Regions from separate parts of the Kosakonia sp. Marseille-Q7440 genome, predicted to be linked through region 3. Evidence: predicted binding sites of a transcription regulator. Region 3 holds the regulator's gene; each other region holds the start of a gene.
The links. Region 3 encodes Fur, which represses iron uptake genes when iron is present. Its sites were predicted from a motif close to ATAATAATGAGAACNACTATCAA; they were not measured.
Positions count from the first base shown of each region.

Region 1: exbB (tol-pal system-associated acyl-CoA thioesterase) is a predicted target of Fur. The motif match lies at 1,379-1,401, and genes of this name have one in related genera.
Region 2: sufA (Fe-S cluster assembly scaffold SufA) is a predicted target of Fur. The motif match lies at 1,234-1,256, and genes of this name have one in related genera.
Region 4: fepB (Fe2+-enterobactin ABC transporter substrate-binding protein) is a predicted target of Fur. The motif match lies at 669-691, and genes of this name have one in related genera.

Region 1 is NZ_CBCPLT010000002.1:805,333-807,533, reverse strand. It holds gene ACWPW2_RS17775 (SDR family oxidoreductase) at 1-100, shown strand, start outside; gene exbD (TonB system transport protein ExbD) at 153-578, opposite strand; gene exbB (tol-pal system-associated acyl-CoA thioesterase) at 585-1,316, opposite strand; gene metC (cystathionine beta-lyase) at 1,557-2,201, shown strand, end outside.
Region 2 is NZ_CBCPLT010000001.1:1,808,714-1,810,914, reverse strand. It holds gene sufB (Fe-S cluster assembly protein SufB) at 1-828, opposite strand, end outside; gene sufA (Fe-S cluster assembly scaffold SufA) at 837-1,193, opposite strand; gene ACWPW2_RS08345 (alpha/beta fold hydrolase) at 1,584-2,201, shown strand, end outside.
Region 3 is NZ_CBCPLT010000001.1:1,172,623-1,174,823, reverse strand. It holds gene fldA (flavodoxin FldA) at 1-334, shown strand, start outside; gene fur (ferric iron uptake transcriptional regulator) at 624-1,070, shown strand; gene ACWPW2_RS05290 (beta-N-acetylhexosaminidase) at 1,171-2,201, opposite strand, start outside.
Region 4 is NZ_CBCPLT010000001.1:1,065,118-1,067,318, reverse strand. It holds gene entC (isochorismate synthase EntC) at 1-642, opposite strand, end outside; gene fepB (Fe2+-enterobactin ABC transporter substrate-binding protein) at 867-1,787, shown strand; gene entS (enterobactin transporter EntS) at 2,016-2,201, opposite strand, start outside.

The DNA.
Region 1 (2,201 bases), on a different contig from region 3:
AGCCGAGCTGGCACCTGTTTATGTCTATCTGGCAAGCCAGGAGTCGAGCTATGTCACCGCGGAGGTGCATGGCGTGACGGGTGGCGAGCATCTTAGCTAAGCAGGCATAAAAAAAGCTGGCTTCGGCCAGCTTTTTTTATCTCGTTCGCGGGTTATTTCGCTTTCGCGACCTCTTCCCCTACCAGACCGATCTTCAGATAGCCCGCCTGGTGCAGGCTGTCCATCACTTTCATCATCGTCTCGTAATCGACGGTCTTATCAGCGCGGAAGAAGATGGTGGTATCCTTTTTCCCTTCAGTCACCGCGTTCAGCTGGTTGATCATCGTCTCTTCCGTCACCGGATCGTTGCCGATAAACATGCTGTTATCCGCCTTCACGGAGAGATAGATCGGTTTTTCCGGGCGCGGCTGCGGCTGGCTGGAAGAGGCAGGCAGATTGACCTTAACGTCAACGGTAGCAAGCGGCGCCGCCACCATAAAGATAATCAGCAGCACCAGCATCACGTCGATAAACGGCGTGACGTTGATTTCGTGCATTTCGCCGTTATCGTCGAGGTTTTCATTAAGACGCATTGCCATAGCCAATCAACCTACGCGTAATTTCTGGGTGGTTCGAACCGGCTGCGCGTTGCTGGCGGCCAGATCCAGATCGCGGCTTTGCAGCAGCAGCACCTGCGCTGCAACATCGCCGAGGTTGGCTTTGTAGTTACCGATCATGCGCGCAAAGATGTTGTAGATCACCACCGCCGGGATAGCGGCGACCAGGCCGATAGCCGTTGCCAGCAGTGCTTCAGCGATGCCCGGCGCGACAACCGCGAGGTTAGTGGTTTGCGTCTGCGCGATGCCGATAAAGCTGTTCATAATGCCCCAGACGGTACCAAACAGACCGATAAAGGGCGAAATCGCGCCGATGGTGGCGAGGAAACCGTTGCCGCGCCCCATATGACGGCCCGTTGCCGCTACGCGTCGCTCAAGGCGGAAACCGGTGCGCTCTTTAATGCCTTCGTTATCTTCGCTGCCTGCAGAGAGTTCCAGCTCGTTCTGCGCTTCGTTGATCAACATCGCGCTCAGGCTGCGGGCGTGGAAGGTCGAGGCGATCTCGGTAGCCTGATCCAGCGAGCGGGCATCAGCCAGTTGCTGCTGTTCACGCTTGAGACGGCGCTTTTGCCCGAGGATCTCAACGCTTTTACTGAAGAAAAGCGCCCAGGTGACGACTGACGCCAGAATCAGACCGATCATCACGATTTTCACCACGATATCGGCGTGCTGATACATACCCCATACGGAAAGATCCGTCTGCATCAAATTATTACCCACTCTGTTTCTCCGGGACGCAAATCACAAAAAACACTGCGCCATAATAGCAAAAAGTCGTCGAATTGATAGTAGTTCTCATTAGTATTTACATAGTGCACAACACAACCGGCTATTTCCTTGCGTTGACGCAGTAAACCGGCGCGTCTGCTGGTTTTATAGAAAAATTCACCGCCTCTGATGCATCATTTCGCAATCATGGTAGTCTGGACATCCAGACGTATAAAAACAGGTTGAGCAGACATGACGGCGAAACATCTTGATACCGCGCTGGTAAATGCCGGGCGGAGCAAAAAGTATACTCAGGGTTCGGTGAATACGGTGATTCAGCGCGCCTCCTCCCTGGTGTTTGAAACGGTGGAAGCGAAAAAGCACGCCACGCGCAACCGCGCCAACGGCGAGCTTTTCTATGGACGTCGCGGGACGCTAACCCACTTCTCGCTGCAAGAGGCGATGTGTGAACTGGAAGGGGGTGCGGGTTGTGCGCTCTTCCCCTGCGGCGCGGCGGCGGTGGCAAACACCATCCTGGCCTTTGTCGAACAGGGCGATCATGTATTGATGACCAATACCGCCTACGAACCGACGCAAGATTTCAGCACAAAAATTCTCGCTAAACTGGGCGTTACCACCAGTTGGTTTGATCCAATGATTGGCTCAAGCATCGTGCAGCTGGTGCAACCCAATACCAGAGTGGTGTTCCTCGAATCGCCCGGCTCCATCACCATGGAAGTGCATGATGTTCCCGCTATCGTGCAGGCGGTGCGCAGCGTCGCGCCGGAGGCCATCATTATGATCGATAACACCTGGGCGGCGGGCGTGCTGTTTAAGGCGCTGGAGTTTGATATCGATATCTCGATTCAGGCGGGCACTAAATACCTGATTGGTCAC
Region 2 (2,201 bases), 640 kb from region 3:
CGCATCTTTGTGGATGATCACTTCCACCACCGCCGCATGCAGCTGGTAGCTGTCGCGCACCGGTGCAGAGCAGCCTTCGATATAGCTGACGTAGCTCCCTTCATCTGCCACCAGAATGGTGCGCTCGAACTGGCCGGTCTTCTCCGCGTTGATGCGGAAATAGGTCGACAGCTCCATCGGGCAGCGCACCCCTTTCGGGATGTAGATAAAGGTGCCATCAGAAGCGACGGCCGCATTCAGCGCGGCGAAGAAGTTATCGTTCGACGGCACCACGGTGCCGAGATACTTCTGCACAAGCTCGGGGTGATCGTGGATCGCCTCACCGAAGGAGCAGAAGATAATCCCCTGCTCGGAGAGTTTTTCGCGGTAGGTCGTGGCAACCGATACCGAGTCGAAAATGGCGTCAACCGCCACCTCTTTGCCTTCACGCACCGGCACGCCGAGCTGGTTAAAGGCCTCTTCGACCTCTTCGGTCAGCCAGGTATTGCCATTCGTTTGCTGTACCGCGCCGGGCTGCGAGGCGCAGGCGTCGTCGCAGTTGCCGCAGGAAGGGGCGGAGTAGTAGCTGTAATCCTGGTAGTTAAGCTTGTCATAATGGGCTTTTAACCAGTGCGGCTCTTCCATCTCCAGCCAGGCGTGAAAAGCGTTCAGGCGAAACTCCAGCATCCACTCAGGCTCGTTACGTTTCGCCGAAATGGCGCGCACGACCTCTTCGTTGATGCCTTTCGCCAGCTCATCCGTATTCAGCCGGGTGAAAAAGCCCTCTTTATAATTGATATTGCCGGTCCAGGTTTTGACATCGTCAGTTGCTTCAGTATTACGAGACATAGTACCGCCTATACCCCAAAGCTTTCGCCGCAGCCGCACTCGTGCTGAGCTTTCGGGTTATTAAATTTGAAGATCTGGTTCAAGCCTTCGCGTACGTAATCCACTTCGGTGCCATCGATAAACGGCATGGCCTGTAAAGGGACGTAGAGGCGAGCGCCATCAGATTCGTACAGCAGGTCGTCGTCGTTCGGCTCGCTTACGGTGTCGAGCACATAACCAAAGCCTGCGCAGCCGGTCTGTTTAATGCCAAGCCGCACGCCGAGGAGGCCGGCCTGTTTTTCGGTTAGCTCACGGATATGCTCCGCGGCGGCCGGCGTCAGGGTGAGCCCGCGCCATGCAAAATCTTCGGGATTAAATGATTCCATCGTGTTACCTCACTTCATCTGAGCTGAAGGGCATAACGCTATGTTAGTGATAATAATTCTCACTTCAACCTTCTTACCGCAGGGTTATTCCCCCACGGGCCCTTTTTACAGCGTATCTGTTAAGCATAGACCCTGTTGAAAGGGTATAGAGCACGTTAAAAAAATGATTAATAAATTGATAAATAATGGCTTTAGCAAGCGTAACGCGTTAAATCGGTAAAAGCGCAAAAAATGTATAGGAAATGCCTATTTTTATTATAGGAAGGGCTTAAAGATGACCGCCCGCTGAAGAATAGGAATTTGCAGGCTCCCGAGGGGATCGATCTTTTATATGATGAGCGCACTTTTACCGCGCTCACGCCAACGGGCGCTCATATAAGGAAAAGAGTGATGCAGACACCATCTACCCTGTCATACATCGATAGCGGCAGCGGCTATCCCCTCCTGCTTGGTCACAGCTACCTGTTTGATAAGACCATGTGGTCACCGCAGCTGACCGCGCTGGCGAAGCAGTTTCGCGTCATTGTGCCCGATCTATGGGGGCATGGTGAATCGCCCGCGCTGCCCGCAGGGAGAAGCACCATGGCCGATCTCGCCGCCGATCATTTGCAGATTATGGATGACCTCGGCATTGAGGAGTTTGCGGTTGTCGGGCTGTCGGTAGGGGGAATGTGGGGCGCTGAACTTGCCGCCATGGCCCCGCAGCGGGTTAAAGCGCTGATGCTGATCGACACCTTTGTTGGCAGTGAAACGGATGAGGCGCGTGAAAAGTATTTCGCGATGCTCAACGCCATTGACGCCGCAGGTGCCCTGCCCGCACCGCTGCTGGAGTATGTCGTTTCGCAGTTCTACTCTCACAATGCCGATCCGTCTGACGTGCAGGCGCTCACCGCCCGGCTTGGTGCACTCAGCGCAGAGCAGCTGCGTGAAAGCATTGTTCCGCTAGGCAAACTTATTTTCGGGCGTCCCGATCGCATGGCGGTGCTGGAGAAAATCACCTGTCCGGTG
Region 3 (2,201 bases):
GGATGACTTCTTCCCGACGCTGGAAGAGATTGATTTTAATGGTAAGTTAGTGGCGCTGTTCGGCTGCGGCGATCAGGAAGATTACGCTGAGTACTTCTGTGATGCGCTGGGCACCATTCGCGACATTATTGAACCGCGCGGCGCGACGATTGTGGGCCACTGGCCGACTGCCGGTTACCATTTCGAAGCTTCAAAAGGCCTGGCTGATGACGATCACTTTGTAGGTCTGGCGATTGACGAAGACCGTCAGCCAGAACTGACCGCCGAGCGCGTGCAGAAGTGGGTGAAGCAGGTTTCTGAAGAGCTGCATCTTGATGAAATCCTGAATGCCTGATTTTTATGGCGCAATCTGCTGGTTGCGCCGTATCAATAGGTAAAAGCAATCGAAATAATTGCTACATTTTTTTAACTTTCCTACTCATCCCTGTACAATAAGCGCTGCTTAACGTAGTACGCCCGACCGGGAGTTGTCGGCGATACCACGTTTTAAAAGCTTACTTTACTTGAGGGCTTGCAGTTTTCATTTATACATGGCAGTTCTATAATGATACGCATTCGCCCGGGTGCATTCCTTATAACTTCCGAGAAGGAAGTGAATCGTATAGCAACAGGACAGATTCCGCATGACTGACAACAATACCGCATTAAAGAAGGCCGGCCTGAAAGTCACGCTTCCACGTTTAAAAATTCTGGAAGTGCTTCAGGAGCCGGATAACCATCATGTCAGTGCGGAAGATCTTTATAAGCGTCTGATCGACATGGGTGAAGAGATTGGTCTGGCAACGGTGTACCGTGTGCTGAACCAGTTTGATGACGCCGGGATTGTCACCCGTCACAACTTCGAAGGCGGCAAGTCTGTTTTCGAACTGACGCAGCAGCATCACCACGATCACCTTATCTGCCTCGACTGCGGTAAAGTTATCGAATTCAGTGATGACTCCATCGAATTGCGCCAGCGCGAAATTGCCGCTCAACACGGCATCCGCCTGACGAACCACAGTCTCTACCTTTACGGCCACTGCGCCGAAGGTGACTGCCGCGAAGATGAACACGCGCACGACGCAAAATAAGTTCTTCTGAACGTTAAAAGCCAACCGTCAGGTTGGCTTTTTTTATGCCTGCCGGCTGAGCGGCGCGTTAAAAGGTTACGCCGCTCAGAGAGGAAAGCGATCAGGCTTTCAGGCTATCGACGCGGCTGACGCGCCTGCCATCCGGGCTTAAGGTGCGCAGCTGAATTTCTCCTTTAACCTGTGGACGGGATTTCGCTTCATAGTGCTGCCATGTTTTGCCGCGATCGAGGGAGTACTCGACCACCAGCCCCGGGAAGCGGATGTTGACCTCCAGCACACCGTCAACAATTCGCGCCCCTGGCACCGGCAGACGATAATGGATGCCGGCTTTATCCAGCTTCGCCAGCTCGCGATGTCCCAGCAGATTGGCAAAACGCTGCCAGTCTGCCGTTAAGGCCTTCTGATCGACCCACTGCGTCTCGCCGCCTTTGTATTCACGGCCCGCCTGGTAATCCAGCTCCCAGCTTGCGCGGTGCCATGCCCGCTCAGCGACGGCGACCAGACGCGGATAGATCATATACTCCATCTGCTCATCCGTGCGCACCACTTCGCTCCACAGCTCGGCGGAAAGCCCGTAGGCGCCAGGCCACGGCTTGTCTGATTTGGCGCTGAACGCGTTGCCGTCACGGTCGACCGACGTTTCCGCATTTTGCGGCATGTTGTCCGGTGCAAAACTGAAGATCTTGCGCTCATCGCTGAAACGCGTCCCCCAGTAGTAGCCGCTTTCATCCGGGTGAACTTCACTCGGGAAGTCGAGATAGACGTAGTCCGGGTTGGAGACCACCACGCGGAAGCCTTTGTTCGCCCAGTCATTGACGGAATCGAAACCGCCCCAGTAGAGCGCATCCCAGAAGTTGACATTCACATGTCTGGTGGCAAAAACAGAGGCGTCTTTGGCATCTTTAAGCCCATCCTGCCACGCCTGCATCACATCAATGCCGTGCGCCTTAACCAGCTTGCTCACCTCAGCGCCAAAGTAGCTGGAGAGGTGCTCAACGTCGCTCACTTTCCCGGCTTTGATCATCGCCTGGCAGGCCTCCGATTTCGCCCACGGCTTATCCTGCCTGCTCTGATCGATGATGCCTTTACCCGGCTGCGGATCTTTCACATCCGTATAGCCAGCCCCCAGGT
Region 4 (2,201 bases), 110 kb from region 3:
ACCGGCCAGCGGCAGAGAGCTGAAGTGATCGCCCTCTTTGCGCAGCAGCAGCTCGGGGCTTGCGCCCAGCAGCGCGCCGCCATCGGGCAGCGGAACGTGGAAGTTGAAACTGGCAGGGTTCTGCGCAATTAAGCGCTCAAGCAGCACGCCGCTGTCGACCGGGCGGTCAGTTGCGATCTCAATCAGACGTGAGAGCACCACTTTGTCCACTTCCGGCGTCGCGGTACGCGCGGAGGCATTCGCCACCATTGCCATAAACAGATCCTGCTCGGGCACCGCTGTCTGCGCTTTCACATTCGGCATCGCGCCGCTGTTGAAGTAGCGCGCAGCGCGCTGTTTTTCCGGGCGGGAGAAGCTCTGCCAGCGTTGAGGGATAAAGAGCGCCGAAGGCTGCGTGGTATCAAACGGGATAGCGCCGACCATAATCGGCCGCGCGATGCCCTGCGCTTTGGCATCGGCAAACGCCTGCGCCAGTTTTTGCTGGAAAGCGCTGTCTGGCGCATCGCCCCCCGCTGCCGGCTCTGAGAAACGCGCAACACACCCCGACGTGGTGAAACTGCGGTACGGCGACATAAAGAAAAATTGATCGGCGGCCAGTGTCGTTGCAGACAGCTGGATCTCTTCAGCCAATGACGTATCCATATCATCCTCCGGCAATGATAAATGTATTAAGAATGATTATCATTTTTGTTTGGTGCAGTAAGATAAAAAGTTATTGCCGGTGATGTCAACAGCAGAATCTCCTCTCACACTGCCACAACTTGCATCCATGACGCGCAACGATGAAAATGAGAAGCATTAACTTCAACAGAAACAGGACTCACGTTGTGAATTTTCTTAGCTGGTGTCGTAAACACGCTTTTTTAGTGGGCGTTTTCGTTTTAGGACTTAACTCAGCCTGCGCCGCCGACTGGCCGCGCCAGGTGACCGACAACCGCGGCGTGCATCAGCTTGCCAGCGCGCCGCAGCGCATTGTTTCCACGAGCGTTACCCTCACCGGCTCGCTGCTGGCGATTGATGCGCCAGTGGTCGCCAGCGGCGCAACGACACCAAACAACCGTTTTGCTGACGATCAGGGCTTTTTGCGCCAGTGGGGCGAGATTGCCAAACAGCGCAACGTCGCGCGTCTCTACATCGGCGAAGCCAATGCCGAAGCGGTTGCCGCGCAGATGCCGGATCTGATTTTGATCAGCGCCACCGGCGGCGACTCCGCGCTGGCGCTCTACGATCAGCTCTCGACCATCGCGCCGACGCTAATCATCAATTACGACGATAAAAGCTGGCAGGCGCTGCTTACCCAGCTTGGCGAGATCACCGGCCACGAGAAGCAGGCCGCCGCGCGCATTACTGAATTCAACCAGCAGCTTGCAGCAGCAAAAGCGCACATGAAACTGCCGCCGCAGCCGGTGAGCGCGCTGGTTTATACGCCCGCCGCGCACAGCGCGAATCTCTGGACCCGCGACTCTGCGCAGGGCCAGTTAATGCAGCAACTCGGTTTTACCCTCGCCCCGCTGCCGGCAGGCATTCAGGCGAGCCAGAGCCAGGGTAAGCGCCATGACATCGTGCAACTCGGCGGTGAAAACCTGGCTGCCGGGCTGAATGGCGAAGCGCTGTTCCTCTTCGCCGGCGATCAAAAAGAGGCCGACGCCCTGAGCGCTAATCCGCTGCTGGCGCACCTTCCCGCGGTACGCAATAAGCGGGTTTATGCGCTGGGTGCCGAGACCTTCCGGCTTGATTACTACAGCGCAACCCGCGTGTTGCAGCGCTTGTCCGCGCTGTTTGGTTGAGGGGTTGGCGCAAGCCTTATTGCCGGATGGCGCTAACGCTTATCCGGCCTACAAAAATCCTCACCATTGCCGGATGGCGCTGACGCTTATCCGGCCTACAAAAACCCCGGTATTGCCGGATAAGGGTCGTGACTTATCCGGCCTGTGAAGGCATCCCGTTTGCAGTCAAGGGGTGATCAGATCGCCGTAACGCTGAGGCTCCGGTGACGCTAACGCCACCGGAGAATTTTATGCGCCGGACTGAACCTGTCGGAAACGGCGTAGTTCGCCGAGTATGAGAACCAGCACTAATCCCACTATCGCTAACGCCAGCCCGCTGAAGCTCGCCGAGGCAGCGGGCGTCAGCATCGATCCCATTGCGCCCAACAGCGCCGCGCCGATGGCGTCGCCGGTGACGTTTTGCGCCGTCCATAA